2 regions of the Blautia sp. AF17-9LB genome follow, and region 1 is predicted to be linked to the other one. Evidence: predicted binding sites of a transcription regulator. Region 1 holds the regulator's gene; the other holds the start of a gene.
What was found. The regulator NrdR, encoded in region 1, represses ribonucleotide reductase genes. The targets are predictions, from matches to a motif close to CACAANATNTTGTG.

Region 1 (16,316 bases):
ACGGTTTTTCTCCGCATGAATGAGCTCGCAGTAGATCTGCGGCGCAGCATTTTTCCAGTTGGTAAAAAAGGCAGCTTTCTCCGGTCTTCTCGCCTCCGCTTCCACTTTCCGGTACTGCTCCAGTACCTTTTCTGCAATCTGAGAAAGCGGCACGCCCTGCAGACAGCATTCATACAGAAGCTCCACGTAGATCGTCGGTGCAATCCAGTCCTTCTTTCTGCTGATGACAAACGCCTCTTTTTCGATACCGTTCAGCTTCTGCACCGATTCTATCTTCACCTCAAAATCATCGCCGGCTTTTCTTTTCAGCAGCGCGGCAAGCTGCTCTTTGAACATCTGATAGTCCATTTTTTCCCACCTTTCCTGTTTGATTGCCTTTTGTATTTTTGCTTTACGGAACAAAAAAAGCTCCGAAAAACACAACTTAAAAACCTCTGTACAGATCTGTATATGCCAGAGATTCGTTGGTTCGCGGAACTTCGAACGATGAGAAAAACGGGCCCGGACTGCTTCCGACAGCCTTTATCAGCCATTTTTCAGACGAATATTCTATTTATTTAGAAAACCGTGTCCGCCACAAAGAAAGTTGTGACGGACAACGGCGGGAACAGTCTTACTTATACACGGGACAGATATTCACCTGTTCTGGTATCAATTTTGATTTTGTCTCCCTGGTTTACGAACAGCGGAACGCTTACGGTAGCACCAGTCTCAACGGTAGCCGGTTTGGAAGCACCCTGTGCGGTATCTCCCTTGAAGCCTGGCTCAGTCTCGGTGATCTCAAGCTCTACAAACAGAGGCGGTTCGATTGCGAATACATTTCCGTTGTAGGAACATACTTTAACCATTTCGTTTTCTTTTACAAATTTCAGAGCATCTCCGATGGTCTCTTCGTTCAGAGCGATCTGCTCATAGTTTTCTACGTTCATGAAGTAGAATAAATCACCATCGCTGTACAGATACTGCATGTCTACACGCTCGATACGAGCCTGCGGGAATTTCTCAGTCGGACGGAAGGTACGCTCTACCACACCACCGTTGATGACATTTTTTAATTTTGTTCTTACGAATGCAGCTCCTTTACCAGGTTTTACATGCTGAAATTCAAGAATCTGAACGACCTGACCATCGATCTCGAGGGTAACGCCGTTTCTAAAATCTCCTGCTGAAATCATTCTGATTTTTCCTCCTTAACATAGTACGATGCGCCAAATGCGCACCATAGGCTTATCTTATAATATAATATTTTTCCCGATTTTTCAACTGTTTTTTTTCGTAATCCTGCCGCGGGCCAGATCACGCTCATAAAAGAACAGTACAATGTGCTCCAGATACCGTTTCAGAACGATCTGAATTTCCTCTTTCGGATTGATCGGCTCGGTCAGAATATTGTAAAGTCCGGTCCGTTTTGCACCGTACACATCGGTGAAAAGCTGATCCCCGACAAAGACCGCCTGCTCCTCTTTGATCCCCATTCTCCGGCATGCCTCCTGGTAGTTTTTCACCGAAGGCTTGTGCGCATTTTCGATATAGATAGAACCGACCGCATCGGCAAACGGAGCCACACGCGGTTTCTGATTGTTGGAAAGCAGACAGGTGGAAAAACCAGTCTCCCGAAGAGACGCAAAGAACGCAGCCGCCTCCTTCGTTGCCGGCGCACCGTGCGGAACAAGCGTATTATCGATATCAAAAATCACGCCCCGGTATCCTTTCCGGTACAGATCCGCGTAATCGATCGTATAGGCACTTTTTTCTCTCCGGTCCGGGTAAAACATCCGCATCAGTATAGTTCCCCGGTTCTTCTGGTTTTTTCCACTCATCTTCTTTCTCCAATCCTCTTTTCGTTTATACAGTAACTTTATTCTTCTTTCAGAAACTCCTGCAGAGCCTCAAAATTTGCTTTCATCTGGTCATAGCCGTGCTGGTAAAATTCCCGCAGCTTCTCCTCGTCCTTTTCGAGACGCGATACCGCCGGTATCTCCGGGCGGATCACAAAGACGGAGCCTTCTTCTTCCCATTTTTCGATGCATTCGAGTACCTGGTTATAATGTTTCGCGCGGTTTACAAGCGCACGCACGAGATTCGGGTATTTGCGGAATGCCGCCACATACAGCTCCCAGCCTCTCGTTCCCTCTTTTTTGCGGTAACCGAAATTCCGTGTCAGAATAATGACATTTTTTCGGTGTCCCGTCTTTAAGGAACGGATAATCGGGATCGAATCGGCAACACCGCCGTCGACGTACTCGTTTCCGTCGATCTCCACCATCGGGCAGGCGATCGGCATGCTCGATGATGCACGGCCAATTGCAAGCAGACGTTCTTTATTTTCGCGGTCATCCAGATATTCCGCGCGTCCCGTCTCACAGTTTGTCACAACCAGCTCACACGTCTGCGGCGATGCAAAATACGTATCAAAATCAAATGGAAAAATCTCATACGGATACCGTTCGAACACCATATCCATGTCGAGCAGTGCTTTTTTCTCAACGATTGTCTTGATATTCTTATTGACGTAGCGGTTTTTCTCATCCGTGACAATCATACAGTCCCTCGTTCTGCCAATCTGGCGCGATACATAGTCCAGCGCATTGCAGGCTCCGGCGGAAACGCCGATCACATGAGGGATATAATACTCCTGCTCCATCAGAAAGTCCAGCGCTCCTGCTGTAAAGACGCCGCGATTGGCCCCTCCTTCCAATATGACTGCTCCGGATTTTGTTATGCTGTAATTTTTTGTCTCATTCATTCTCCTGCACTCTCCTATTTTTCACAATGACACATTACTTCCTGCACAGAGCAATGCCGGAGCAGATCGGAAAATCCCGACACGCTCCGGCCCTTCTGCCTGTTTTATCTGTTTTCCAGCGGAACATAGTCCACTTCATCTTTGACACTCTTGTACGCCGGGCGGATGATCTTGTCGGTGTTGATCAGTTCCTCCATCCGGTGTGCACTCCAGCCGACGATACGCGCGCAGGCGAACATCGGGGTGTAGAGCTCCAGCGGAAGATCCAGCATGCTGTAAACGAAGCCGCTGTAGAAGTCGACGTTTGCGGATACACCTTTGTAAATATGGCGCTCCTCGCCGATGATCTTCGGAGCCAGTTCCTCGACCATAGCGTACAGCCGGTAATCTTTCTCTCTGTGTTTTTCTTTTGCCAGCTGCTCAACGAAGGTCTTGAAGATGCGCGCACGCGGGTCGGAAATGGAGTAAACCGCATGGCCCATACCGTAAATCAGACCTTTCTGGTCGAACGCCTCTTTGTGCAGCAGCTTTCTTAAGTAATTCGATACTTCTTCCTCATCCGTCCAGTCTTTGACGTGTGACTTCATATCGTCGAACATCCGCACAACCTTGATGTTTGCACCGCCGTGCTTCGGTCCCTTTAAGGAGCCGAGCGCCGCTGCAATTGCGGAGTACGTATCGGTTCCGGAAGAAGAAACAACATGTGTTGTAAAGGTTGAGTTGTTACCGCCGCCGTGCTCCATGTGGAGGACGAGGGCAAGATCGAGGATCTTCGCCTCCAGCGGGGTGTATTTCTGATCCGGGCGGAGCATCAGCAGAATGTTTTCTGCGGTGGAAAGCTTCTTCGACGGATTGTGGATATATAAACTTTTTCCCTTGATATAATGGTTGTACGCCTGATAGCCATAGACGGACAGCATCGGGAAAACAGAAATCAGGTTAATGCACTGGCGAAGCACATTCGGAAGGGAGGTATCATCTGCGTGGTTGTCGTACGCGTACAGGGTCAGAACGCTTCGGGACAGAGTGTTCATCATGTCCTTGGTCGGCGCTTTCATAACAACGTCACGCACAAAGTTCTTCGGCAGGGACTGCTGCTGTTTTAAAATCGTCTTAAAATGCTTAAGCTGCTCTTCATTCGGCAGATTTCCAAACAGGAGCAGATAAGCGACTTCTTCAAATCCCATACGGTTTTCACTCAAAAATCCCTGGGTCAGTTTTTCCACGTTGATGCCGCGGTAGTACAGACGTCCGTCACACGGTGTTTTGACGCCGTCAATGATATCCGAAGACACAACGTTTGAAATCTGTGTCAGTCCCGCAAGGACGCCAACGCCGTTGACATCGCGCAGTCCGCGTTTTACATCGTATTGCCCATACAGCGAAACATCCATTTTGGAGTTATCCAGACAGATGTTTGTCAGTTCCTCTATTTCCGGTGTTACTTTCATGCTAAAAGCCATATGCATTCCCCTTTCTCTTCTCTTTTTTTACTCACTTTCGCTCATTATAGCATTAAACCAAGGGATTCGTATACTGAAATTTTTATAAACATTCGAAAAATTTTCGTAAGATTTTGTCTCACAAAAGGTATCAGGCTTCTGTTTTACATGCATCGAAGGCTTGATCCAGTGCGTCCAGGAAATCTCCCATCACGTAATACAGCGTCTCAAACCGCAGATAATCGAGGACGTTTTCATCCCACATAAACTTCAGCACCGGCGGGAATTCCTCATCGGACTCCCAGAACTGGAAGACGAGCGGCAGAAACGGAAAGACATGAAAAACAAAAGCAGCGTCTCCCGGGAAATATGGTTTTCCGCCAAGGGAAACGCATGCTTTTTTCAGCTGTTCCACATGCCCGTCATACCGTGCGGCGCGGCTGTCGTGAACGCCGGACGCAATCGTGCGGCCTTTGATCGTTCCCTTTAAGGAATTGGTACGCGCATACGTGCCGGCGAGCACAATCTCCTTCTTTCCGCAGCAGAGCAGGTCGAAAATCGTCAGCGTCTCATTGAAACTGCCCTGATGTACATGAAGAAAATGGTCTTTTGATCCCTCTACAACGCCGGTATGGCGGTTCACTCTCCATTCTTCAAAAAGATACGGCACATAGAAATAATCGCCATCAAACGCAAAGCCATACTTTCCTTCGATCTCCTTCTGATCGTATGTCAGAAAACGTTCCTGCATCTGATCACGCATTTTAATATAGTTCGACACTTCCATTTTTTTGCCTCCCGCTATTTGTCGAGCATCTTTTTCAGCTCGTCCATGAACGTGTTGACGTCCTTGAACTCACGGTAAATCGACGCAAAGCGGACGTACGCCACCTGATCCAGGTCTTTTAAGTAATGCATGACCTTCTCTCCGATCACAGAGCTTGGAATCTCGCGTTCCTCGCCGTTGAAAAGCTCCGTCTCCACCTTGTTGACCATCTCGTTGATCTTCTCGGCGGACACCGGCCGTTTGTGGCAGGCGCGCAGGATACCGGTCTCGATTTTCGAGCGGTCATACTGCTCGCGGTTCATATCTTTTTTGATGACGATCAAAGGGATCGTCTCCACTTTTTCGTATGTCGTAAAGCGTCTGCCGCAGACATCGCACATCCGGCGGCGGCGGATCGCATTGCTGTCTTCAATCGGGCGTGAATCCACAACCCGGGTATTATCCTGATTACAAAATGGACATCTCATATCTTTCGTCCTCGTTTCTAAATAAGTATTTCGGAAAGTTTTCTACTTTTACAGTATACGCATTTTTCCGTGAAATTCAAGTCAACTGCAGCAACATTTTCGCATATGTTTTTCCATAGGAATCAGTAAAAAGGAGCACCGCATGCGCGTTGTAGATCTCCGCCAGAAAGAAGTTATCAATATCTGCACCTGCAAAACGCTCGGCTGTCCGATTGATGTGGAATTCAATCCAAAAACGGGACATCTTACCGGACTCGTTCTTCCGGGTCCTGTGAAATTCTGCGGCTTTTTCTGCCACGGCGAGGATTTTGTGATCCCATGGGACCGCATCTGCCAGATCGGCAACGATATCATTCTCGTCGAAATTCCGGAAAAAGAGAAAAAACAGCCCTGATCAACGGATATGAAAACCGAATTCCGATTCCAGCGGAATCTTCGTCCATTTTGCATCCGTGATTTCGATGTAGCTGGAGGTGCGGATCCTTTTGATCATCTCCGTGATCGTCTCCTCATCACCCTGCACCTCCATCTCCACCGTCTCATCCCAGCAGTTTCTCACCCAGCCTGTCAGCCCGAGCTGGTAGGCAGCATAATACGCCCGGTAACGGAACCCCACGCCCTGCACCTGGCCGTAGAAAATCACATGGTACCGGATTTCTTCTTTTTCGTCTCTTCTGTCTCGTTTCGCTGTCTCGTTCATATTTCTCTGCCTCCCAACAGTCATTGCCTAAAATTCGTCTGCCGTCGCACAGTACAGCGGAAGCGGGAACCAGTCGGATGGAATGTTCTTCCAGATTTCAGATGGAACCTTGCTTCCCTTACTTGCCAGCGGTGAAAGAAGCAGTTCCTGCGCCTGCTCCCGGTTGAGTACATCTGCCCCCGGATGGGCTTCCCCTGTCACGGTCACAGTTCCATCTTTTACCGTCACGGTCACCGGCTGTCCCTCCAGTACAGCAGACCACGTTCCATCGCTGATGCCCATCGTCTCTGCTTTCATGGTCAGCATTGCCTCGATGACGTCTGCAAATTGGAAAATACGGTACATCGCGGAACCGCAGCGCTCTTTTGTGAAGCTTTCGCAGACTTCCGATAACGCTGCTGCTTTTCCGGTCTCATACACCGGAATGGAAATGAAAAGAGAGTCAAGCGCATTTTCTTTTAAATAAGCGGCAAGTGCAGGAACGAAATCCTGTTCCTCCAACACTTCTGCTTCCACAACCTGGTTTCCGCCGCAAAGTGCCAGATATCCGATCCGCTCACCGTTTTTCCAGATTGCAATTGCCTGCTCGCCGAACGTTTTCAGGCAGGCTTTCACATCCTCTCTTACCACGTAAAGCGGTTTTTCCTCATTCAGCTTCTTTGCAAAGGCTGCCGCCTCTTCGTCCGCTTCGCCGTTTTCCGGAAACAGCGGCGCAAAGGTGTAAGCGGAGAGTTCCCCGTTTTTCCAGGTATGGCGCACATTTGCCACATCCAGGTAAAACGTGTATTTTTCACTTCCCGGCGTAAAGCCAAAGTAGGCATACCGCTGTCTCTGGCCGTCCAGTGCCAGAAGATCACACGTTCCTTCCAGATCCGTAATCCAGTCGCCAAGAAGACGCTTCATGTGGCCTTCGCCCCTTGCCTTTGGATGCACGGAAACGCTTCCCACATATCCTGCGCGGAGCAGCTTACCCCCTGCTGCCATTTGCTGCGGAAGCACCGCAATCTCGGCCCGGAGTCTGCCGTTTTCCGCAACAGCGACGCGGTGGATCCGTGCCATTTCCGGTCCTGCCTGATAAACCCTTGGAATTAACTGCTCAAAGTCGTGCGGACGGTGTGCCGTGCTGAACACGTAGTTTGCAAGTTCGATGCAGTCCTCCCACTCTTCCGGCTTTGCAAGTCTGTACTCTGTCATAATGTAAAAACCTCCTGATCCTAAAAACCCTTTTGTTTTTGCTCTTCTTTTTCTCTATCCTAACGGATTTTTGTCCTTTTGTCACGAAAATTCCGAACAAATTGCAATATTTTTGCTATATCTGGTAAAAAAAAGAAACGCGCCCGGAAATTTTCATTCCAGGCGCGTTTCCCTTTTCTCAACGTTTCCTGTTTTACTGGATTCCTTTTACGGTGTAATCCTGTGCCTCTACGGCTGTTTTCAGCACATCGTCTGATACAGGAGCTGTCAGTGTTACAACGGCTGTTCCTTTTTCATGGCTTACTTCTGCGGATGCAACACCCTCGATTGCCTCAAGTGTTTTCTTCACTCTTGCCTCGCAGTGGCCGCACATCATGCCCTCGATTGTCATGGTTTTTACCATTCCCTGTTCTGTTGTCATGTTCAGATCCTCCTTTAGAATTTCGTTTTTGATTCTTTTATCTTTTGACGCGTCGTGCATCCGAAACAGATTCAGACGCAGGGCGTTTGTCACAACGCAGAAGCTCGAAAGGCTCATCGCCGCCGCACCGAACATCGGGTTCAGCTTCCAGCCGAACAGCGGGATCCATACGCCCGCAGCCAGCGGAATACCGATGATATTGTAAATGAAGGCCCAGAACAAATTCTCGTGAATGTTCCTGAGGGTCGCACGGCTTAAGCGGATCGCTGCCGGTACATCGGAGAGGCGGCTCTTCATCAGGACAACGTCTGCCGCATCGATCGCGATATCGGTTCCTGCTCCGATGGCAATACCGATATCCGCACTGGTCAGAGCCGGTGCATCGTTGATGCCGTCTCCTACCATCGCTACTTTTCCTTTTTCTTTCAGGCGGCTGATGACCGCTTCTTTTCCATCCGGCAGAACGCCTGCGATGACTTCGTCCACACCTGCCTCAGCGCCGATGGCACGCGCGGTGCGCTCATTGTCTCCGGTCAGCATCACGACACGGATTCCCATATTCTGCAGCTCTTTCACCGCACGCGGGCTGTCCTCTTTGATGACATCCGCAACCGCGATCATACCGAGCATCTTTCCGTCTTCACTGAAGAACAGCGGTGTCTTTCCTTCTTCGGAAAGTTTTGCTGCCTGCTCTTCCATCTGTTTCGCGAGAACCGCTTTTTTCGTAATCAGTGCGCGGTTGCCTCCGCAGAGCTCTTTTCCGTTCCGTTTTGCCACAAGACCGTTTCCAGGAAGCGCAGAGAAATCACTGACTTCTTCGCGGGCCAGGCCTTTTTCCTCTGCAAGTGCAAGAATCGCACGGGCCAGCGGATGCTCACTTTTCTGCTCCAGTGCAAAGGCACCTTTTAAAAGCTCCTCCTCACTTACACCGTCCGCCGGGACAAGATCGGTTACCTGCGGCTCTCCGCTTGTGATGGTTCCAGTCTTATCGAGTGCAACGATCTGTGTTTTTCCTGTCTCCTCGAGAGAAACTGCGGTTTTGAACATCGTTCCGTGTTTTGCTCCCATTCCGTTTCCGACCATGATCGCAACCGGTGTTGCAAGGCCGAGCGCACACGGGCAGCTGATAACGAGAACGGAAATACCTCTTGCAAGAGCAAAGCCGACGCTCTCTCCTGCAAACAGCCAGATCACAATCGTAGCAAGTGCAATGCAGATAACGGCCGGCACAAAAATACCGGAAACTTTATCGGCCACTTTGGCGATCGGCGCTTTTGTCGCTGCCGCATCGCTGACCATCTGAATGATCTGGGAGAGTGTTGTGTCTTCTCCGACTCTCGTCGCCTCACAGGTCAGGAAACCGGACTGGTTTAAGGTCGCCGCCGATACGCGGTCGCCGGCCTCTTTATCCACCGGAATACTCTCGCCAGTCAGCGCGGATTCGTTGACGGCACTCGTTCCCTCCAGGACAACGCCGTCCACCGGAATATTTTCGCCCGGGCGGACGATGAAATGATCGCCCTTTTTCACCTGATCAATGCCGACTTCCACTTCTTTTCCGTCTCTTAAGAGAACGGCGGTCTTCGGAGCCAGCTTCATCAGACTCTTTAACGCATCGGTCGTTTTTCCTTTGGAAATCGACTCCAGCATTTTTCCGACGGTAATCAGGGTCAGAATCATGGCTGCGGACTCGAAGTAAAATTCATGCATATAGCTCATGACTGCATCCATGTCCCCCTGTACCTGCGCTCCCGTCATGGCAAACAGGGCGTAGACGCTGTATACAAACGATGCGGTAGAACCAAGCGCTACCAGTGTGTCCATGTTCGGTGCTTTATGCCAGAGACTCTTGAAACCGCTGATAAAGAATTTCTGGTTGATGACCATGACCGCAATGGTAAGCAGGAGCTGTACCAGTCCCATTGCGATGTGGTTTCCTTCAAAGAATTTCGGCAGCGGCCATCCCCACATCATATGGCCCATGGAGAAATACATGAGCGGAATCAAAAGAAGAACGGAGCTCAACAGACGGCGTTTCATGACCGGTGTTTCCTTGTCTTTCAGCATCTCTTCGTATTCTGCTGTGGAAGCCGACTGTGATGTGCTTCCCTTCTCGCCTTTTTTCGACGCACCGTATCCTGCATTTTCCACGGCGGCAATAATCTCTGCCGGGGAGGCCGTTCCCTCCACGCCCATGGAATTTGTCAGAAGGCTGACTGCGCAGGATGTGACACCGGGTACCTTTGACACGGCTTTTTCGACACGGGTCTGGCAGGCGGCGCAGCTCATGCCGGTTACATTGTACTGTTCCATCGTATGTCTTCCTTTCTGTAGTTCTGGATTTTCTATTTCATATACCCTAATGGGGTATCTTGTTTTCTTCTACACTATATACCCTGTCCGGGTATTTTGCAAGTGTTTTTTCAAAAAATTTCCACTTCTCTTCTGCCATCCCCCGCACAATCCGGCCGGACCATCCTCAGAAATCCCTTGACAACCCGGCGCATGTATTTTATATTGAAGCAATCATGGATGATTTTTTCTTCTTCATCCTTCGGAGGTTTTTATGATTACATATGATTATTATCGCATTTTTTACTTCGTAGCACAATATCACAGCTTTACAAAAGCCGCGGAAATTCTGAAAAACAACCAGCCCAACATCACACGGTGCATGAACAATCTGGAAAGTGAGCTTGGCTGCAAACTTTTTATCCGTTCCCACCAGGGTGTCACACTGACAGCGGAGGGCGAAAAGGTGTATGAGCGTGTGGCCGTTGCCTACGAACAGCTCCGCACGGTTGAGGAGGAGCTGGCTCTTGAGCGGTCTCTTGAGAGCGGCCTTATCACAATCGGTGCGAGCGAGACGGCACTTCGTCTGATGCTGCTCTCCCGCCTGGAGCACTTCCACACCCGCTATCCGCACGTCCGCCTGCGCATCTCCAACCACTCGACGCCGCAGGCCATCCAGGCGCTCGAAAACGGTCTGGTCGACTTCGCAGTCGTCACAAGCCCGGTGGAAATCCGCAAACCGCTGCACAAGATCCCGATTTTCCCATTCCAGGAAATTCTGATCGGCGGATCGAAATATGCATCCCTTTCCGCAGAGCCGCATCATCTCGGCGAATTGTCAGAATATCCTTTTATCTCGCTTGCCAAAGACACCGGCACGCGGGAGCTGTACGCCGAGTACTTTCTGAATCACAACCTCGCCTTCCACCCCGATATGGAGGCGGCGACGACGGATCAGATTCTTCCTATGGTCGAGTATAACCTCGGCATCGGATTTTATCCGGAGGAGCTGGCACGCGATGCCTTAAAGAGCCGTACCGTCTGTCGGATTCCGCTCATCGAGGAGGCCCCCAAACGTGAAATCTGTCTTATCATCAACCCGCGGCAGCACCAGAACGCGGCGGCAAAAGAGCTGATCGAGGAGCTTCTGGAACGCGTATAAGATTTTATGAACTTTTGTTTGAAACAGAAAAAGACCCTGTCTACCGGCGAACGGAACATCGCTGCTCCATCCTTCCCGTATACAGGGTCTCTTTTTTATTTATGCCTGCTGTCCGGCAATCTGCTCTTTTTTATGCGGCATGGCAAATACCATCGCCGTGTAGGAAAGCATTGCGCCTGTGATGTAGAAGAACATCAGAAATCCGCTCCGGTTCAGCACAGCGATGCGGACAATTCCAATCCAGAAACCGACGTTGGACGCCAGGGAGAACACACGCGCAAACATCATGTTTTTCTCCTCACCCTTTGCCAGGCGGACGATCAGCAGCAGCATGGCCGCTGAAAAGAATAGTGTCATACAGCACTCCAGAAATACTTCCATTTTTTCAGCCTTCTTTCTTCACTCTCTCTTATTTCTCAGCGGTACTTTTCCAGTGACATCAGAAGGAAGCTCACCAGAAGAAGTCCGCAGGAAATCCAGATTACATGGATTCCATACAGCATGGAGAACACGCCTCCGATTCCGGCGCCGATGGCGAAAGCCAGAATCACGCCGAAATAGTATCCGGCCTGACGGAGCTGTTCTTTTTTCTTATCCCGCATATACATAGACAGCGCTGCGGTTCCGCTTCGCAGGTTTCCGATGCACATGGTGCTTGCATACGAATAACCGCCGACCTTGCGGAAGGTCTGTACCTGAATCGCGCACGCAAACGATACAAGCATCGCCGCGAGCATATTATAAGAAGACGGAATAAATCCGACGATCGCAAGGATCACAATTTCCGCCGCGAGAAGTACCTGCCGCCAGTGCAGCCTCTTTGCATACCGGTAATGCTCCTGGAAATTTTCTGCCAGAAATACACCCATCGCAAAAAAGAGGATCGGGAAGAGATACCGAAGGCCTGCCGTAAAGTTTCCTTCCAGAAAATTCTGGCTCATCAGCACAACGTTTCCCGTCTGGGCATTTGAGAATACTTCATCTCTGCAATTGTACGTGTAGGCATCCTGAAAACCGCCGGACAGCGCCAGAAACATACTGTTGATAAATGCTTCCGACATCTGATTTTCCGAGAGCAGGCGTCCTACAAGGCTTGCTTTCTTTTCCATAAATTTTCCCTTTCTTTCAACAGACGGCCCGGCTTTTTGGTGCCTGCCGTTTTGCTTCCCTTATTATAACCGCCCGCTTTTTGAGATGGAAAAACGGATATCGTATTATGCTCATATATTTTTCATATGACTATATTGATTTAAAATCATTTTAATATGATACACCGTAAAAAATGGAGAAATTTTGTCACTTTGCACAAACAAAATTTCTCCCTTTTTGTAAATTGTCTTTATTGTTCTAAAATTTTCTTACTTTCTTCCTCTCTGTTTCTCACTCTGCTCGCGGTGGTACTGCAGCGTGTAGAGCTGGTAATATCTTCCCTGCGCTGTTAAAAGCTCCTGATGCGTTCCATGCTCCACGATTTTTCCGTGGGACAGTACGATAATCTCATCCGCATGCTGGATCGTCGAAAGACGGTGCGCTACGATCAGCATCGTTCCGATGTTCTTCATCTTTTCCATGGAATCCTGGATCAGAAGCTCGGTTTCGGTGTCGATGTTCGCCGTCGCCTCGTCAAGGATCATGACCGAAGGCTTATGGATGATGGTACGCGCAAACGAGAGAAGCTGGCGCTGTCCGGCGGAGAAGTTGTTTCCTCTCTCCCGCACCGGCTCGTCGAGGCCGTGATCCAGCTTGTTGATAAACTGGTCAGCATTCACGTAATGGCAGACGTCCATGATCTCCTCATCGGAAATCCCCTCCTCACGGAGAATAATGTTGCTACGGATCGTTCCCGAGAACAGGAAGACATCCTGCAGCATCTGGCCGAATTTTTTCCGCAGGGAATCGATCTTGATCTTTCGGATGTCGATGCCGTCGATCAGAATCTCACCCTTCTGGAACTCGTAGTTCCGGCAGATCAGGGAAAGAATCGTCGATTTTCCGGAACCGGTGGAACCCACAAATGCGATTGTCTCTTTCGGGTTGACGTGGAATGAAACGCCTTTTAACACCCACTCGCCCGGGATATAGGAAAACCATACGTCGCGGAACTCAATTTCGCCCCTGATGTCGGTAAGCTCGATCGCATCCGGCGCATCCTGCATTTTTGGCTCGAGATCCAGAATCGAGAATACTTTCTCGGCGGATGCAAATGCGGACTGCAGCCAGTTGAACTGCTCCGCCAGGTTCTGGATCGGGTTGAAGAATTTTGAAATATACATGTAAAAGCTGACGATCATACCGCTGGTAAGCGTCTGGCCGAGGAACGACATTCCCTCCAGATAGCCCTTGCCGCCTAAATACAAAAGGCAGAGCACGGAGCTGATATACAGCATGTAGACGAGCGGACGGAAAATACCAAACACGAAAATCTGCTCCTGCTGTGCGCGGCCGAGTGCGTTGCTCTTGTCGGTAAACTCGCGCATCTTGGCATCCTCGCGGTTGAAGATCTGTGTGATTTTCATACCGGAAAGGTTCTCCGACAGATACGTATTGATGTCCGTAGTACAGTCTTTTACTTTTCGGTGTGCTCTTCGCGAGAATTTGCGGAAAATAATCGAGAACAGCACGATAAACGGCACGAAGCAGAGCACCATCAGCGTTAGCTCATAGTTCAGAAACAGCATCGCAATCAGAATACCGATGATCACGAAGAAGTTCTTCAGAAGATTGACCAGAAGGTTGGTGAACATCAGTGAAATCGCGTTCGTATCGTTTGTCGTTCTCGTGACAAGCTTTCCGACCGGAATCTCATTTAACTGCTCGTGGGAAAGGCGCTCGATGTGGACGAACAGATCCTCCCTCATATTGGAAATAATTTTCTGACCCGTCTTCTGCAGAATCACGGCCTGGAAATACGTGCACGCCATCGAGACAAGAAGGATTGCCGCATAGCCCGCTACCCACAGAAACAGGGCATTCAGCGCGAATTTTCCAACGACGAGCTCCTCAATTTTGCCGACGATCAGCGGCGAAATGATATCGTACGCGATCGAAAACAGCATCAGAAAACCAACAACGATAAACTGGCGGTAAAACGGCTTTGCGTAATCCATCAGACGCTGCATGATTTCACTGTCTTTCATGTTCCGCTCAAAGCCGGTTTCTTTTTCTCCATCTTTCACTACAAACGCGGCCACAATCAGCAGGGTGGAAATCACGCCGATGATCGCGCCGACCCAGAGAATCGGATAATAATTGTGCATTTCTACTCCTCCCCCGCTTCCTCTTCAAGTTTCTGCAGATCGACCATCTTGCGGTACGCCGTGCAGGTCCGGTACAGATCCTCGTGTTTTCCGACTGCATGGACTTCTCCGTCCTCGACGAACACGATCTTGTCCATCTGCTCCACCGTTGAAATCCGGTGTGCGATCAGAATTGTCGTCAGTCCCTCACGTTTTTTGAGATTGTCGAGAATCGTGCGCTCTGTTCTGGTATCGACCGCAGAGACGGAATCATCGAGAATCAGAATCGGTGCGTGTTTCATCAGCGCACGCGCAATCGAGATTCGCTGCTTCTGTCCGCCGGAAACCGTCACACCGCGCTCGCCAAGAACGGTGCGGTAGCCCTCTTTGAACTCTGCGATATTGTCATGGACATCGGACATCATCGCCGCATCCTCAATGGCCTCCTGGTTTTCGTCATCAAAGGCGAAAGAAATATTGCCGGAAATCGTGTCGGAGAACAGGAAGTTGTCCTGCGGCACGTAGGCACAGCCCTCACGCACGGAGTGGATGGAAACGGTGTTGACATCGTGGTCATCAATGAACAGCGTTCCGTCCGGCACGTTGTAGGTGCGGAGCAGCAGATCGACGATGGTCGTTTTTCCGGAACCGGTCTTTCCGACGATGCCGACACTCTCGCCCGGCTCAATGGTAAACGATACGTTTTTCAGCACATCGTACTCCCCGTCTGGATAGCGGAAGGTCAGATTGCGGAACTCGATTTTTCCATGGATGGACGGCAGATCCTGCACACCGCCGCGGTCCTTCACATCGACTTTTGCGTCAAGCAGTTCCGTAATACGGTTTAAGGACGCTTTTCCACGGGATGTCTTCTCAATCAGCATGGAAACCGCCATGATCGGCCATACAACGGCCGAGAAATAGCCGATATACTCGACAAGCTGGCCGGCGTCGAAGCTTCCGCAGTAAACGAGATAGCCGCCGTAGCCTAAGATTACGCAGATAACGGACTCGACGAACAGCGTTACCATAATGTTCAGCAGTGTGGAAATTTTGGTATATTCTACGTTGATGTCCTCGTTCTCGCGGTTCAGTCTACGGAACATCATCAGCTCTTTCGTCTCTTTGACGAATGCTTTGATGACAGCAAGACCGGAATAGTTTTCCTGCGCGAAATCGGACAGCTCGGAAAAAGCCGCCTGGCGCTCTTCCCACTTTTTCATCAGGTATTTGCCGAGCGTTGTACCGGCGGCCATCAGAAATGCCATCGGGATCATGGAAAGGCCGGTCAGGAAGTGGTTCATGCGCCACATTTTGATCACGGCAAGCAGGCCTAAAAACAGCGCATCGCAGAACATCAGAATACCGTCGCCGAAGCACTCCTGCACGGTATCGAGATCGTTCGTGTAAAGACTCATCAGGTTTCCGACTTTGTTGACCTGATAATACTCCTGGGACAGCTCCTTGCTGTGCGCGAACATGCAGGTACGAAGATCGGTCACCACGCGGATTGCGGAGCCGAAAAAGCAGACTCGCCACAGGAAACGGCCGACTACCATGACGATAATGGTAATAATCATGGGCCGGCAGACCTGATCCAGCAGAAATTCCATATCAAACACCGCCGCCTGGCCGTTGACCAGAACAGGGTCGCCGTTCATGCCGTTGATGACCATGCGGTACAGCTCCGGTATGAAAAGCTGGAAATAATCTACGAGAATCAGCGCTGCAAGACCGAGAATCAGAATGGGCGCATTCTTCAGGTAGTATTTGTTAATGTACTTTCCAAATATCATATATTTTCTCCCTCTTTTTGTTTTTGCCATTGTCTGCTATGATCTTTCTGACCATAACAGTCCTTCCCTTTTC
Region 2 (16,316 bases), on a different contig from region 1:
ACGCATCCGAGAGGAGCCATCCCTGGCTGTGGATTCCGAGATCCAGCAGCGAGCAGAGGGTAAGATGCACCGAGCGGTTCAGATACCAGAGACGGCAGAGCGCCTGCGTGTTTGCATCGAGATTACGTGCGGCGTAGCGGCAGGCATATGATTCAACGTAAGTTGCCCATCCTTCCACATAACCCGACGGCGCGTAGAGACGGCGGATCAGAAGCGGGTCGGAGCGCGAGAACGAGACGGTCTGGTACAGATGGCCGGGAAAGCCCTCGTGGGCAAGTGTGGAATACAGCTCGATGCCGGTCATCTCATCCGCGGGATTCAGGTAAATGGAGTTGGGTGAATTGACATCGGCGGGCGGTGTGAGATAAAAGGCGGGGCTTAAAAAATCCTTGAGAGAGTCATCCACGGTCTTTACTTCGTATGCGATACCCGAAAGAACGGGAAAATCTTCAGAAACGGCATTCTGCAGATCGGCAAGCATTTCCTCCGGCGTGGAGAACGGCAGCACGAGCGCCTGCTCTGAGAGGGAGAGCGACGGATTCTGATCGAGAATGATCTGCATTTCGGCACACTGGTCCGCAAGCTGCTGTGTTAAAAGGCGGGTCAGCTCCTCCGGTGAAGCGTCAACACCGACGCGGCTGCGGAGAAGATACGCATAGTAGGAAAGTCCGTCTTCCTGCCGGGAAAGACCGCCGGCGTTCTGCGTTCCTTTGCCGCAGAGTGAAGAAAGCGCATCGGAAAGAGAGCGGTAGGCGGGAAAAACACAGGAGGTAAGGAGTTTTTCATGCGTCTGCAGACAGAGATTCCTTTCCGCCTCAGAAAACAGTGAAGACGCCTGCAGTTTATTCTGAAAAACGGTGTGGAGCAGATGGCTTTCCGGTGTATCCGCGTCGGCGAGAAAAGCACTGCACTGGCGGATAATGCCATCGACCGCAAGGTCATTCTGAAACACGCCCTGCCGGGATTTTTCCTGCTCGAGTGCGATGAGGTCGGAGAAATAGCGCGGGAGATCCTGCAGAAGATGGAGGTAATCGGCGATATCCTGCTGTGTGCGGAACGGGTACTCTGCGAGCAGAATGGGAAGCTGTGCCTGAATCCCGAGCGACGGACCGAGCGGTTCCGCAAGAAGGCTGGTGCTGCCCGGCATTTTCTCGCAGTCCAGCTCGTAGAGCAGAAGATCGAGCGTGATCTGATTTTCCGCGGAGAGGCGGTTGCGATGAAAGGATGTGAGCGTTGTTTCCACACTCTGCAGCAGGGCATCATATGAGGTGCGGTCAGGGATGGAAACCGTGCCGAACGAGGCGGTGCCGGGGGCAATTCCGCGGGAAGCCGGATCAGCGAGGGTATAGTGGAGCGTGATGGCAGAAGAGGTTACCTCGGAGTGGAACCGTTCCTCCACATACGCGGAAAACCGGCGGTTCTCACCAGGGGAAAAGAACGGGGAAAAATACCAGAACAGCAGGGCGAAAAGAAGTCCGCCGCACAGAAGCAGAGGGAACAGGATGCGGCGGTGCAGAGAAGCTGGTTTCATAGAATAGGCTCCGGTGCGGACAGTTATCATAAAGTATGAAAAAAATGCTGATTTTATGCGCTTTTTCCGTGGCCTTTCATTTGACTTTCCAAAACGGCTTTGCTATAATCAGTAACGAATGAAATAAGGGACTTTTCAGTGCGGAACGGATTTGAAAAAGAATCCGCGAAGATAAAAGGGAATCAGGTGGAAATCCTGAGCGATCCGGTCACTGTAAGCAGGGAGTGTTAGCTGCAGAAATGCCATTGTGCGAAACGCATGAGAAGGCGCGGCTGCCGTGAAGATCTGCGAGTCAGGAAACCTGCTGGAAAGGTTAGTGAATCGCTTCCGATGAAAGCATATATTCATGGAAAGATGTACGAAGCAAAATCGGACATCTGCTTTTTTGTCGCCATGCGTCCGAAAAAGAGCTCCGGTGGAGAAACTCTTTTGCAGAAAAAGCAGATGTCTGTTTGTCTTTTCGCAGAAAAAATGTGTCCTCAAAAACAAGATTACTTGCAGGGAGACATCATTGACGGGGACAGGCACCGCCCAGCTGCCTGAAAAAGTCAGACGGAATCCGGAGCAGATGCGCGAAGGATATCCGAAGAAAAGGAGAAGTTATGAAAGGAAATTCAAGCAAATTTCTGGCACTGCTGTTGTCGGCGTCCATGATCATGAGCCCGACTGCCAGCGTATTAGCAGATACGCAGGAAAAAGCAGCACAGACAGAAAGCAGCGCAGCCGCAGAGGAAGCGCTGCAGAGCGAAGAAACAGCAGAGACGGCAGAACCGGAAACAACACCGGCAGAAACCGAGAGCAGTGAAAGCACTGCAGAGACTCCGGCAGAAGAGCCGACGGAAACACCGGTTGCGCCTGCAGAGGATCAGACACCGGCAGGATCTGACGAGACCGAGACACCATCTGCAGATGAGGATGCTTCGGAAGATACTGCAGAGGACACTGCAAAAGACGGTGAAGAGACTGCCGATACCACAGAAAAAGAGCCGGAAGCAGCAGATGAGACTTCCAAGGATGCTAAAAAAGAAACACCGGCAAAAGAAGAAACCAAAGATGCTGTAAAAGAGAATACCAGTCCGGCGGCAGAACAGCCGAAAACGGAAGTAAAAGAAACAACCAAAAATGAGGCATCCAATACAGCCGAGGAGAAAGAAACAAAAGCAGCGGAAGCAGCAAAACCGGCAGATGGTGAGTATGAGACTTCTGCAGAAGCAACCGGAAGCATGTTCCGTGTGATTTCTTCCAGACTCATCGTAAAAGATGGAAAACTGAAAGCATCCATTCTGCTGAGTGGAACCGGCTATGATTACCTGTATACGGGAACAGCAGCAGAAGCTGCCGCAGCAGATGAAAAGAGCTGGATTGCTCCGACAGGAAGCGAAACCTATACGGATACGAAGACCGGTGCAGAAAAGACCGGATATCGTTTTGAAATTCCGGTGGAAGAGCTTGACAAACAGATGGATGTTGCCGTTCGCTCAGCCAAGAAAAAAACATGGGCTGATAAAACTGTTACGATCCACAGCACCGCTGCAATCCCGACCGTAACCCCGGAACCGACCGAGCCCCCGGCCCCGAGTGAAACACCAGGCGATGATTCTTCCGAGACACCAGTCAGCGTAGAAGCACCTGTTGTAAAGGACAACGGTCAAGCATTCAAAATGTTCCTCATCTCTGAGGCAACCATGATCAACAAGGGCGACAAACTTGTTCTTACCCTGAAAACAAACAACACATCGTTTGATAAACTGTATTTTGGAAATAATGATGACCTTGCAAAAGCACCGGTTATTCAGGGAATGCAGGAAGCAAACGACGGTTTTTCCTTTGCGTTTGAAGTAGATGCTGACAAAGCCGGCACAACCGTTCCGATTGTTCTTGGAAAGAAAGACGGAACCTGGTATACGAAACAGCAGCTTTACTTTGTGATTCCGGGAACGAAAACACCAGATGTTACACCAACCCCGGAACCGACCGTAACCCCGGAACCGACTGAGATCCCGGCACCAACCGCAACGCCGACCCCGGAGCCATCTAAAGTTCCAAATGGCATTTACAGCGGAACCGCCGAGACGGGTGCTCAGATGTTCAAAGTAGTGGCTGTGGAGCTGACCGTAAAAGATGGTGATATGAAAGCTAAGATCACCTTAAGCGGTGTTGCTTATGACTACCTGTATATGGGAACTCCGGAAGAGGCAGCTGCTGCAGATAAGAGCGCATGGATCGCGGGCATCGGAACAGCGGATTATACGACCGATGACGGACAGACCAAAACCGGAATGCAGTATGAAATCCCGGTAGCAGCACTTGATCAGCCGCTTACCGTTGCATCCCATTCTGAAAAACGGGACAAATGGTATGCAAGAACCATCACCATCGCATCAGCAAGTCTGAAAAAGACCTCAGATCTTCCGGCAGATGAGACAAACAAAATTGCAGACGGTATCTACGAAGCAACTGCTGAGACTGGTGCAGCAATGTTTAAAGTAGTCAAAGTAAAACTGACTGCAAAAGATGGAAAAATGACAGCACTTATCACCTTAAGCGGAGCAGGTTACAATTACCTGTATCTGGGAACAGCAGCAGATGCAGCAGCAGATAAGAGTGCATGGATTGCATCCAAAGGAAAAGGTGAGTACACCTTAAACGGCGAGACAAAAACAGGACTGCAGTTTGAAATTCCGGTAGAAGCACTGGATCAGGGCCTGGCAGTGGCAGCTCACGCAGTAAAGAGCGGCAAATGGTTTGACAGAACCATCACGATCGCATCCTCCAGCCTGAAAAAGACCGGAGATCTGCCGTCGGATGATTCCAACGATCCGAAACCAACCCTCGTTCCGACCAAGACCCCAACCGTATCTCCATCCGAGACACCGGTTGTAAAACCGACCAGCACTCCGACTCCGGCACCGACCCAGAAACCGGCCGATACCAAACCGGAGCAGGAATCCAAATATGAGTCTGACTTAAGCGGCGGCACATCCAAAGTAGACAGTGCAACCACACTGGCAGACGGCGTTTACACACCAGACGGATTCTCCTTCTCCGGCGGATCCGGAAAGGTAACCATCTCCTGCAGCAAGATTACTGTAACGAACGGACAGGCTTATGCAACGATCGCATTCAGCAGTCCGTACTACGGATATGTAAAAGCAAACGGAAATAAATACATGGCAAATGTCAGCGGCGGAAGCAGCATCTTCACCATTCCGGTTGAGCTGAACAAGAACAATACCATCATCGGTATGACCACCAGAATGTCCGTTGCCCATGAGATTTCCTACAACATCTTCATCTCCCTGGCAGCAGCAAAGAAGGGCGGCAGCACTTCTTCCAGCACAGGATTTGTAAAAGCAGACGGAACAATCTCCACGATCAGCACCGATAACTCCAAGTTGGATACCACCGCTCCAGAGATCATGGGACTGGAATACAAAGCAGAGACAAAACTTGCTTACGCAGAGTACTTCAAGATGTATCATTACGACGAAGGCATCACCCTGCTGGAGATCGATATGACAAAAGATACCGAGCGTGATCCGGAGAAACAGAACGAGGACGACAAGAAAGCAGAAGATACCGATACCGCAGCAGCGGAGGATACCGCAGCAGCAACCGACGAGGAAGAAGCGGCAGCAGCATCCGATTCCAAAAAGACCAGCACTGAGAAAGCGAAAGATCTGACCGAAAAGACAAAAGAGCTGTACGAAGGCAATGTTGTCAAATATCTGATCGTTCCGAAAGATGTTGAGATTCCGGCAGGACTGGACAAAGATATGATCGTGATCCAGCTTCCGGTTGAGAAAACATACGTAGCATCTGAGGATGCCCTGAAACTTCTCGATGAGCAGTTAGACGCAGCAGAGAGCATCAAAGCAGTCGGCATGGAGCAGAAAGACTGCCAGATCGAAAACATTGCAAAAGCAATGGAAGACAAAAAAATCTCCTTCGACGGAGCATTCGATGATCTGGACTACAAAGCTCTGGTAAAAGACGAAATCGATTTTGCAATTCTTCCGTCTGAGTTCCTTCCGGGAAATGCAAAAGATGAGGAAGATGCTGATGCAGCCGACGAGACCGCAGATACCAAAGCTGAGGATCAGAAGGACGATAAAGACGATAAGACAACGGATGAGAAAGCAGACGAAGACAAGACTACGGAAGAACTTCTGAAAGAGGAAAATGAGCGTCTGTCCGACACCGCAGAGCGTCTGGCAACCCTGACCATTCCGATGCTGGTTGACCGTTCCGCAGACGAGAAGACCGATCTTGCGAAAGCAGAGTGGCTGAAAGTCTACGGCGTGATCTTCGGATGCGAGGATCAGGCAAACGAGCTGTTCCAGCAGATGGTAAAGGCAGAAGAGAATAAATAAGTACAATAATTTGCAGCAAAAAATGAGAAAGGGCTGCTGCCGTATGGCAGCGGCTTTTTCTTTCAGAAAGGAATATCAAATGACAGGAAAAAACGAAAGAAAGCTGAAAAAATGGGCCGCACTTTTTCTTGCAGCAGCGATGTCACTGACGGCCTGCGGCAGCACCGCATCAACGGGAAGCAGCACATCGTCCGCGTCGGGCACTTCGGCAGTTTCTGAGAGCAGCACATCCACAGCATCCGCAGCAGACGTTTCCGAAAGCCAGACGGAGAGCACATCCGTCTCGGAAAGTACGGCTGAAAGTGAAAGCACCTCCGAAGCCACTGCTGCGAGCAGCACCTCCGGGAGTGATACCGCATCCGCGGATGGTTTCGCAACGACAGACGATGTCAGCGACGCACCGGACATCACCGGAATCACCATCGAGAGCAAGATGGTCCTGAATTACGCGGAGTGCTTTAACGTATACTACTGCACAGACGGCTATAAACTGATCGATGTCAAAGACGGCGCGCAGTATCTGCTCGTCCCGGACGGAAAAGAGGCGCCGGATGACCTCGATTCCGACGTAATTGTAATCCATCAGCCGCTGGAACGCATCTACATGGCAGCAACCTCTCCGATGGCGCTGTTCGATGCCATCGACTCCCTCGATACGATTCGTCTCTCCGGTGAAACCGCAGACAACTGGTACGTACAGGATGCCGTTGACGCGATGAATGCCGGAACGATGATCTTCGCCGGAAAATACAGTGAGCCGGATTACGAACTTCTGGTCAGTGAGAACTGTGATCTGGCCATTGAATCCACGATGATCCTCCATTCCCCGAAGGTACAGGAGATGATCGAGATGCTCGATATTCCGGTCTTCATCGACCGTTCCAGCTACGAATCCCAGCCTCTTGGCAGAACCGAATGGATCAAACTCTACGGTGCCATGCTGGACAAAGAGGAGGAGGCAGCCGACTTCTTTGCAAATCAGGCAAGTGTTGTGGAAAATCTGAAGGATTTCCAGAATACCGAAAAAACGGTCGCTTTCTTCTATATTAATACGAGCGGAGCTGCCGTTGTGCGGAACCCGGAGGACTACATTTCCAACATGATCGAGCTTGGCGGTGCGCGCAACGCCTTCCGTGATCTCCAGGACGACAGCGGAAAAACATCCGTGCCGATCACGATGGAGCAGTTCTACGATACGGCCGAAGATGCGGACTACCTGATCTACAACGCAAGCATCGATTCCACCGTCAAAACCCTGGACGACCTGCTGGCAAAGGATTCCATGTTTGCCGATTACAAAGCAGTCAAAGAGGGCAACGTCTGGACAACCGAGAAATCCATGTATCAGGCAACCGATAAAATTGCACAGTTTACCAACGACATTAACCTTCTGGTAACGGGCGGCGATCCGGATCAGATGGTATTCTTAAGAAAATTATCCTGATGGAGGAACGTATGTCAGAGAAAAAAAATATGACAGGAAAAGAGAACAGTTTCCATATGGAAAACTTCCGGCGCCGTTCGCGGTATGCCGCTGTGTTCCTGGTGCTGATTCTGGCGTTCGCCGCCATCACCGTGCTGAATATCAATTCCGGAAACGTAAATATTTCGATTCCGGAAATTTTCCGGATTCTGCTGCGGCGGACCGGAGAGGGGAAAGCGTACAATATTATCTGGAAAATCCGCCTTCCGCGTATTCTGATGGCGGCAATCCTGGGCGGTGCTCTGTCCCTGTCGGGCTTCCTTTTACAGACTTTCTTTGAAAACCCGATTGCCGGTCCGTTTGTTCTTGGAATTTCCTCGGGAGCCAAAATGGTCGTGGCGCTGACCATGATCTTTTATCTGGAGCGGGCGCGCAATATCACATCTTACACGATGATTGTTGCAGCATTCTTAGGATCCCTTCTCTCCGTCAGCTTCATTCTGCTGATGTCCCGGCGGATCAAAAATATGGCAGGACTTCTCGTCGGCGGTATTATGATCGGTTACATCTGCTCGGCGGTCACGGATTTTGTTGTCACCTTCGCGGAGGATTCCGATATCGTCAACCTCCACGGCTGGTCACAGGGAAGCTTCTCCGGCATGAGCTGGAGCAACGTAGCGATCTCTGCGGCTGTGATCGGCATCACCTTTGTCATCACGTTCCTGATGGCAAAACCGATCGGTGCATATCAGCTCGGTGAGGCGTATGCGCAGAGCATGGGTGTCAACATCAAAGTATTCCGCATCGCGCTGATTCTGCTTTCGAGTATTCTCTCCGCATGCGTCACCGCATTTGCCGGTCCGATTTCGTTTGTCGGCATTGCCGTCCCGTTCCTCGTTAAACAGAGCCTCGGCACATCGCGTCCGCTCGTCGTAATCCCGGGAACGTTCCTCGGCGGAGCCGTCTTCTGTATGATGTGCGACCTGATCGCGCGTATGGCGTTTGCACCGCTGGAGCTGTCCATCAGTACGGTCACATCGATCTTTGGTGCGCCGGTCGTCATTTTCATGATGCTGCGCCGGAAAAGGGGGTAAGAGAATATGAATGAATATTATTTTCATCTGGACCACCTGACGGTCGGCTATGATAAGAAGCCGCTGATCAAAGATATCTGCATCGGCATCGAAAAAGGCGAGATCGTTACGCTGATCGGACCGAACGGTTCCGGTAAATCAACGATTCTGAAAAGCATCACCCGCCAGTTAAAGCTGGTCGGCGGAAATGTGGAGTTTGACGGGAAAAACCTGCATGAGCTTTCGTTCCGCGAGTTGTCCACGAAGATGGCCGTTGTGCTGACGGAGCGCATGAAGCCGGAGCTGATGACCTGCCACGATATTGTGGCAACGGGCCGCTATCCGTACACCGGACGGCTCGGCATGCTGACCCGCGAGGATGAGGAGAAGGTCGAGAAGGCGATGCGCGCCGTTCATGCCGAAGAGCTCGGCGGCCGCGATTTCAACGCCATCAGCGACGGCCAGCGCCAGAGAGTGCTTCTTGCGCGTGCGATCTGTCAGGAGCCGGAGGTCATCATCCTCGACGAGCCAACTTCTTTCCTCGATATCCGCCACAAGCTGGAACTGCTCGCGATTCTGCGCCGCATGGCAAAGGAGAAGGGCATCACCGTCATCATGTCGCTGCATGAGATCGATCTGGCACAGAAAATTTCAGATAAGATCATCTGCGTCAAGGGCGATGCTATTTCCCATTTCGGCGCACCGGAGACAATTTTCCGCGAGGATATCATCCGCGAACTATACGAGATTGACAATGGTTCGTTTGACCCGTGCTTCGGAAGCATCGAGCTGCCGCGGCCGGAGGGAACACCGCGCGTCTTTGTCCTCGCAGGCGGCGGAACGGGAATCCCGGTGTTCCGGAAACTGCAGAAGGAAAATGTCCCGTTTGCGGCAGGCGTCCTGTATACGAACGATATCGATTACCAGCTCGCCCGCATTCTGGCGATGGAGACGGTAACCGAAGCACCGTTCCAGGAGATCAGCGACGAGGCATTTGCCCGCGCCTGCGAGCTGATGAAGAGCTGTGAACGTGTCATCGACACCGGCGTCCCGGTGGGCATGTGCAACCGCCGGATCGAAGAGCTGAGGGCAGAAGCAAAGCGGCTTGGAAAGCTGGCAGAGTAAAACAAAGAAAAATCCAATCAAAATCTCCTGTCTGGGAACGAAACAATCGTTTTCCGAACAGGAGATTTTCTTTTTGCAGCCATTGTAAAAACAGCAAAAGAACACGAAAAATGTAATATTAAATTGTACGAAAAATTCACACAATTCAAGTCAAAAACCAACAGAGATTGACACTTAAAAAGTCAAGTGCTTTATAAAATCTTTTGGCGAAATAACGGTTTTCTCTGTTATGACCAAAACACGCGTTCTGATTTCGCAAGATTTAAACACATGCTTTCCACACCGTTTTTCGTGGATAATGTGGATAACTCGGTGTATAACTTGTTTTTAGGCATGTTTTCGGTGGTTAACTATGTGGATAACTTGTGGACGGGATGTTTATAAAATTGGCCCGTGTGGGAAAAAACCGGTTTCTTTGTGCAATTTCGACAAAAAGAGGTTTTAAAGTTTTACACGACTGACATGAAAGGTTTTTCAGATTTCAGAAACTACGGAAAAACAGAAAAAAGCAGGCAGTTCTCCGTACAATACGAAGAATGCCTGCTTTTGCCGTATTCTATTCGAAAGAAGCCATCAGTGGCTGATCAGATATTTCTCTACCGAAGTCACACAGTTCGCGCCGTCGGCGGCTGCCGTGATGATCTGACGGAGCTGCTTCGTGCGGACATCGCCTGCGGCGAACACGCCCGGCACGCTCGTCACACCGTCTTCGCCGGCTTTGATGTAGCCAGCCTCATCGGTTTCTACGATGCCTGCGATCAGTGCGGAGACCGGAACGATGCCGACGGCAATAAACACGCCGTCTACCGTGATCACACCGGCTTCCCCTGCCTTTTTGTTCGTTACCTTCACGCCGGACACCATCTCGTTTCCTTCGATGGAATCCACAACCGTATCCCACACCATTTCCACATTCGGCAGTGCCAGCAGTGCATCCTGGAGAACACCGGCTGCCCGCAGTTCATCGCGGCGGTGGATCACGTAAACCTTTTTGCACGTTCTGGCAAGGAAAATCGCATCCTCCACGGCGACATCGCCGCCGCCGATAACGGCAACGGTTTTGTCTTTGAAAAATGCGCCGTCACACGTTGCACAGTAAGAGACGCCCATGCCGGAGAGCTCCTTTTCACCAGGTACATTTAACGCGCGGTGCTCCGCACCGGTTGCAAGAATGACCGTTTTGGCATGATACTCATTTTTTCTCGTGCGGACAATCTTGATCTCTTCGTCAAGAACAAGCTCCTTCACACGCTCACGGGAAAATTCCGCGCCCATTTTTTCAGCGTGTGCGCGCAGCGTGCTTCCGAGATCCATGCCGCTGATGCCCGGAAGGCCGGGATAGTTGTCTACTTCATAGGTATTCAGCACCTGGCCGCCGCTTGCAAAGTTTGCCTCAATCGTAAGAGAGGAGAGCTTTGCGCGTTTCGCATAAATCGCGGCAGAAAGACCCGCCGGGCCGGAGCCGATGATGATAACGTCGTATAAGTTTTCCATAAAAATCCTCGTTTTCGTCTGTAGTAAGCTGCCATGCAGCCATTTTTCTGAAAGTATCGTTACGGAGCCGGTGTTTCGGACGGTTCCTGACTGTCGGAAACGGAAGATGAATCTTCCGCGGAAGTTTTTTTGGCTTCTTCTTCCGGCGCTTCCGGCTGGTTGTGAACCACCTTGATGCTGCGTACCAGCTTCAGATCGTTGTCGATGCCGATTTCAGTGTAGTCCAGCTTTTCGTCATCACTATAGAATGTGTAGAGTGTCAGGTTACTATCCTCTTTTTCCGTTTTTTCTGATTTGGCATCCCCTGCCTTCGCCAGAAAATCGCTCTCGGAAGTGCCGAGCGTGATGCCGTTTGTGATTGAAATCGGAATCTTTGTCGTATCGAGATCGCCGTACAGCGAAGTAACAAAACAGTTGCGTACTGTCGTCGCCTCCGCGCCGTAATTATGTACGGTGCAGTAAAGCTTCTGACCGCCCTTTTCCAGCGTGACGTAGCCGTATTTTCCGTTTAAAACGGCCGTATCGGACTCTTTCGTATTGACGGTCCAGTCGTGGTCCAGAAGTTCACTGACCGGAACGGGAAGATGATAGAGTACATCGTCAAAGCGGACGGTCCAGTCGTTGATTTTACTGCTGTCGGCTTCCGGTGCCTGGTAGGCCTCCACTTCCGGTGTTGTGGCATCGCTGACACCATCGAGCGCTTCTGCATCAGCCGTGGTCGTAAAGTTCTGCATATCGAGGGAATACAGAATTCCCGTTTCGTTATCGAAGCCGAGCGTGATCGTCTGGTACAGCCCGTATTCATACGTGAACTGCACAGAGGTATCGGCCTCATAACGGTCCTTTGGCGCACCGTAGATGCTTTCCACATCCTCCATCAGCGACTGCTGCAGGGTGACGCCGTTCGGCAGGCCGACATAGATATTCTGACCCTCAGCGGTCGAGGTATCGATGTGAATGCCTCCGATCAGGCATTCCGCCACTGGCTTTGCCGTGGTGTCCGGATTGGCAATATCGACGGTAATCTGGTTTCCGTCCTTTTCAAAGCTTTCGCCCTCTGAGAAGGATTCCGGCTGGATTTCCTTTGTGTCGTCGCCGCTGTAGACCCAGCCAAGCGCTGTAAAATCCGCGTAGGATTCCGGAACTTCGTATGTATCGCCCCAGATGGCAAGCTGAAAACTGTTCAGGTTCTTCGAGAGATCCACATCGTATTCCGGAATCTCATCGGAATCGCCGGAGGCCGCCAGATTGTCTTTGGGGTCGTCATCGTCGGTACTCTGACTGATGGTTGTGATCGGAATCGTTTCTGTTTTCTTTCCGCAGCCGCTCGTTCCCACGAGGAAAGCGGCAAATACTGCTGTTAAAACCCAACGGTATTTTTTCATCAAAACCTCCTCATAATAAATGGTTAAAAATATTTGAGAGTTACTTCATGTAAGTAACGATATCAGTTCCCCCTATTCTATCACATTCCGCTTCGTTTTCCAATGTCTGAAGCGGATTTGAGAAAAATGGTTTTTCAAAAGCGCGGTACGGAATACATATTTAGTAAGGAACTGGAAAGGGCAGAAGTCTGGGAGGAGGCTGTGTATGCGTTTTACAAAAATGCAGGGCTGCGGAAATGATTATATCTATGTAAATGCCATGGAGGAGCGGGTGGAGAGTCCGGGACGGCTGGCAAAAGCGGTAAGTGACCGCCATTTCGGCATCGGCGCGGACGGGCTGATTCTGATCGGGGCATCCAAAACAGCAGATTTTTCGATGGAAATGTACAACGCCGACGGCTCGAAGGGCGCGATGTGCGGCAACGGCATCCGCTGTGTGGGAAAATACGTGTACGAGCATGGGCTGACGAGAAAAACGACGCTGACTATCGAAACCGGCAGCGGAAACCGTGTGATTCATCTGCAGACGGGGGAGAATCCGAATAAGATCTGTCAGGTGACAGTGGAGATGGGAACGCCGGAATTCCGCGCCGCACAGATCCCCGTTGTTTCTCTGGGGGAATATGTGCTGGAGCATAAAATTACCGTGTGCGGGGAAAATTATACGATGACCTGCCTTTCGATGGGAAATCCGCATGCGGTGATTCCGGTGGAAGATGTGGAAAAAATATCCATTGCAAAGACCGGTTCCGCTTTTGAACACCTTTCCTGCTTCCCGGACCGTATCAATACAGAGTTTATCCAGACTTTAGATCAACACACAATAAAAATGAGAGTCTGGGAACGTGGGAGCGGTGAAACGCTGTCCTGCGGAACGGGAGCGTGTGCGGCAGCCGTCGCGGCGATGCTTTCCGGCTGTGTTTCGGAGGGAGAAACTGCCGTAGAACTGCGCGGCGGCAGGCTTTTCGTTACATGGGACCGGACGAAAAATAAGGTCCTTCTGACCGGCCCGGCCGAGACCGTTTTTGAAGGAACGCTTGCAGAACGAATTTGAAAAATGCAGATTTCTGTCTGCACGAAAGAGCAGTATGCAATATTCTGAAAATAAAAACTTACAGGAAATGCCTTTTCTTTTCAAAAGAAACATGCTACAATATGTGGTGCCCGCTACAAGAAAAGGGTGGGGGACACACAAGATATAGTGTTTGAATTGGAGGACACCACAATGGTTTATATTATCAAAAAGGACGGCACCAAAGAAGAATTCGACGCGCAGAAGATCGTCCGTGCCGTAAATAAATCCGCACAGAGAATCCTGTATACCTTCTCACAGCAGGAGATTGACTTTATCTGTAAGTTCGCAACCGAGCACGTATATTCCCTTGGAAAGACCGAAATTCCGATCAGCGATATGCACAATATCGTGGAGGGAGCACTCGAAAAAGTAAACCCGGCTGTGGCAAAAAGCTACCGCGATTACCGCAATTACAAAACTGATTTTATCCATATGATGGACGAGGTCTACACGAAGAGCCAGTCCATCCGCTACATCGGCGACAAGAGCAATGCCAACACCGACAGCGCCCTCGTTGCAACGAAGCGAAGCCTGATTTTCAACGAGCTGAACAAAGAGCTGTACCGCAAGTTCTTCATGAACCGCAACGAGCTGCAGGCCTGTAAGGACGGTTACATCTACATCCACGACCAGTCCGCACGTCTCGATACCATGAACTGCTGTCTGTTCGATGTCGGAAACGTTTTAAAAGGCGGTTTCGAGATGGGAAATGTCTGGTACAACGAGCCGAAGACACTCGACACCGCATTTGATGTCATGGGCGATATCGTCCTCAGCACCGCTGCACAGCAGTACGGCGGCTTTACCGTGCCGGAGGTGGACAAGATCCTTGCTCCGTACGCACAGAAGAGCTACGATTACTACGTAAAAGAGTTCCTGAAATATACCGACGCATCCTGGGAGGGTGCACAGGAGAAAGCCATCGAGTATGCGATCGACAAAGTAAGAAGAGAGTGCGATCAGGGATGGCAGGGAATTGAGTATAAACTGAACACTGTTGGATCTTCCCGCGGTGATTATCCGTTCGTTACCGTGACCCTCGGCCTTGGAACGAGCATGTTCGAGAAGATGATTTCCATCTCCCTTCTTGAGGTCCACAAAAACGGACAGGGCAAGAAAGGCCACAAAAAGCCGGTGCTCTTCCCGAAAATCGTCTTCTTATATGACAAGGCAATTCACGGAGAGGGCGGCATCGCAGAAGATGTCTTTGAGGCAGGACTTGACTGTTCCTCTAAAACCATGTATCCGGACTGGCTGTCGATGAGCGGCGAGGGCTACATCGCCGAGATGTACAAGAAATACAAGAGAGTCATCAGCCCGATGGGATGCCGTGCTTTCCTTAGCCCGTGGTACGAGCGCGGAGGCATGGAGCCGGCAGATGAGAACGACAAACCGGTCTTTGTCGGACGTTTCAACATCGGAGCCGTTTCCCTTCATCTTCCGATGATCCTGGCAAAATCCCGTTCCGAGAACCGCGATTTCCACGAAGTGCTTGATTTCTACCTCGAGATGATCCGCGATCTGCACAAACGGACCTACGATTACCTCGGCGAGATGCGTGCATCCACGAACCCGCTGGCTTACTGTGAGGGAGGTTTCTACGGCGGCCACTTAAAACCGTCCGACAAGATCCGCCCGCTGTTAAAGCCGATGACCGCATCGTTCGGTATCACGGCGCTGAACGAGCTGCAGGAGCTGTACAACGGAAAATCTCTTGTTGAGGACGGACAGTTCGCACTTGACACGCTGAAATATATCAACGACAAGGTTGCCGAGTTTAAGAAAGAGGACGGCATCCTCTATGCGATCTACGGCACACCGGCAGAATCCCTGTGCGGCCTGCAGATAGAGCAGTTCCGCAAACAGTACGGCATCGTCCGCAACGTTTCGGACCGCCCGTATGTGAGCAACAGTTTCCACTGCCACGTAACCGAGGACATTACCCCGATCCAGAAACAGGATCTCGAGGGACGTTTCTGGGAGCTCTGCAACGGCGGAAAAATCCAGTACGTGCGCTATCCGGTCGGCTACAACAAAGGCGCGATCAAGACACTGATCGAGCGTGCGATGGAGCTTGGCTACTACGAGGGCGTCAACCTGTCCCTGGCTTACTGCGATGACTGCGGCCACCAGGAACTCGACATGGATGTCTGCCCGGTCTGCGGTTCCAAGAACCTGACAAAGATCGACCGTATGAACGGCTATCTTTCCTACAGCCGTGTCCATGGCGACACACGTCTGAATGAAGCAAAGATGGCGGAAATTGCAGAGAGAAAATCGATGTAAAATCATTGCGATATTTGTAATACGATAAAAGAACGAAATCCCCTGCGGGAAATCCATTCGGTTTGGATTTTCCGCAGGGGATTTTATAGTTCGGCAATTATTCTTCGATATCGCGGGTGATGTTGCGTACCCAGACGTATTTTTTATAATGAAGATAAACCGCAGGCAGTTTCACGATCTCATCGAGGTTTACGATACAGTAGACAACCATGACCGGCAGCTTCAGCCAGAACGCGGCGAGGAAACCAAGCGGTACGGAAAAGCACCACATCGCGCCGATATTTCCCTGCATATCGAATTTCGCATCGCCGCCGGCACAGAAGATGCCGTCGAGAACGGTGGTGTTGACCGACTGTGCCATCAAGTTCAGACCGCAGAAGAGAAGCATGTACTGCAGATATTCTGCCGCGGTATCGGTAAGCGGAGCGAAGTGGACGATTGCAGGAGAGATCAACATCAGAAGACCGCCGGTCACAACGCCGATGGCAATTGCAAGATGCGTCAGGCGGCCGCCGTATTCGCGTGCTTTCTCGAGTTCATCTGCACCGAGC

Region 2: nrdD (anaerobic ribonucleoside-triphosphate reductase) is a predicted target of NrdR. The motif match lies at 13,595-13,608, and genes of this name have one in related genera.

The regions. Positions count from the first base shown of each region.
Region 1 covers NZ_QUGU01000002.1:332,958-349,273, reverse strand. The annotation lists gene DWX00_RS03935 (DUF5688 family protein) at 1-348, opposite strand, end outside; gene efp (elongation factor P) at 618-1,175, opposite strand; gene DWX00_RS03925 (YqeG family HAD IIIA-type phosphatase) at 1,260-1,784, opposite strand; gene DWX00_RS03920 (patatin-like phospholipase family protein) at 1,859-2,746, opposite strand; gene DWX00_RS03915 (citrate/2-methylcitrate synthase) at 2,851-4,209, opposite strand; gene DWX00_RS03910 (DUF3786 domain-containing protein) at 4,340-4,975, opposite strand; gene nrdR (transcriptional regulator NrdR) at 4,990-5,442, opposite strand; gene DWX00_RS03900 (YlmC/YmxH family sporulation protein) at 5,585-5,836, shown strand; gene DWX00_RS03895 (acylphosphatase) at 5,837-6,142, opposite strand; gene DWX00_RS03890 (GNAT family N-acetyltransferase) at 6,170-7,336, opposite strand; gene DWX00_RS03885 (heavy metal translocating P-type ATPase) at 7,530-10,070, opposite strand; gene DWX00_RS03880 (LysR family transcriptional regulator) at 10,324-11,211, shown strand; gene DWX00_RS03875 (hypothetical protein) at 11,311-11,592, opposite strand; gene DWX00_RS03870 (YoaK family protein) at 11,628-12,320, opposite strand; gene DWX00_RS03865 (ABC transporter ATP-binding protein) at 12,570-14,468, opposite strand; gene DWX00_RS03860 (ABC transporter ATP-binding protein) at 14,471-16,243, opposite strand.
Region 2 covers NZ_QUGU01000023.1:35,300-51,615, reverse strand. The annotation lists gene DWX00_RS18105 (DUF885 domain-containing protein) at 1-1,531, opposite strand, end outside; cobalamin riboswitch at 1,651-1,854, shown strand; gene DWX00_RS18100 (hypothetical protein) at 2,134-5,904, shown strand; gene DWX00_RS18095 (ABC transporter substrate-binding protein) at 5,984-7,348, shown strand; gene DWX00_RS18090 (FecCD family ABC transporter permease) at 7,360-8,421, shown strand; gene DWX00_RS18085 (ABC transporter ATP-binding protein) at 8,428-9,525, shown strand; gene trxB (thioredoxin-disulfide reductase) at 10,099-11,019, opposite strand; gene DWX00_RS18075 (hypothetical protein) at 11,079-12,404, opposite strand; gene dapF (diaminopimelate epimerase) at 12,610-13,458, shown strand; gene nrdD (anaerobic ribonucleoside-triphosphate reductase) at 13,630-15,765, shown strand; gene DWX00_RS18060 (MATE family efflux transporter) at 15,863-16,316, opposite strand, start outside.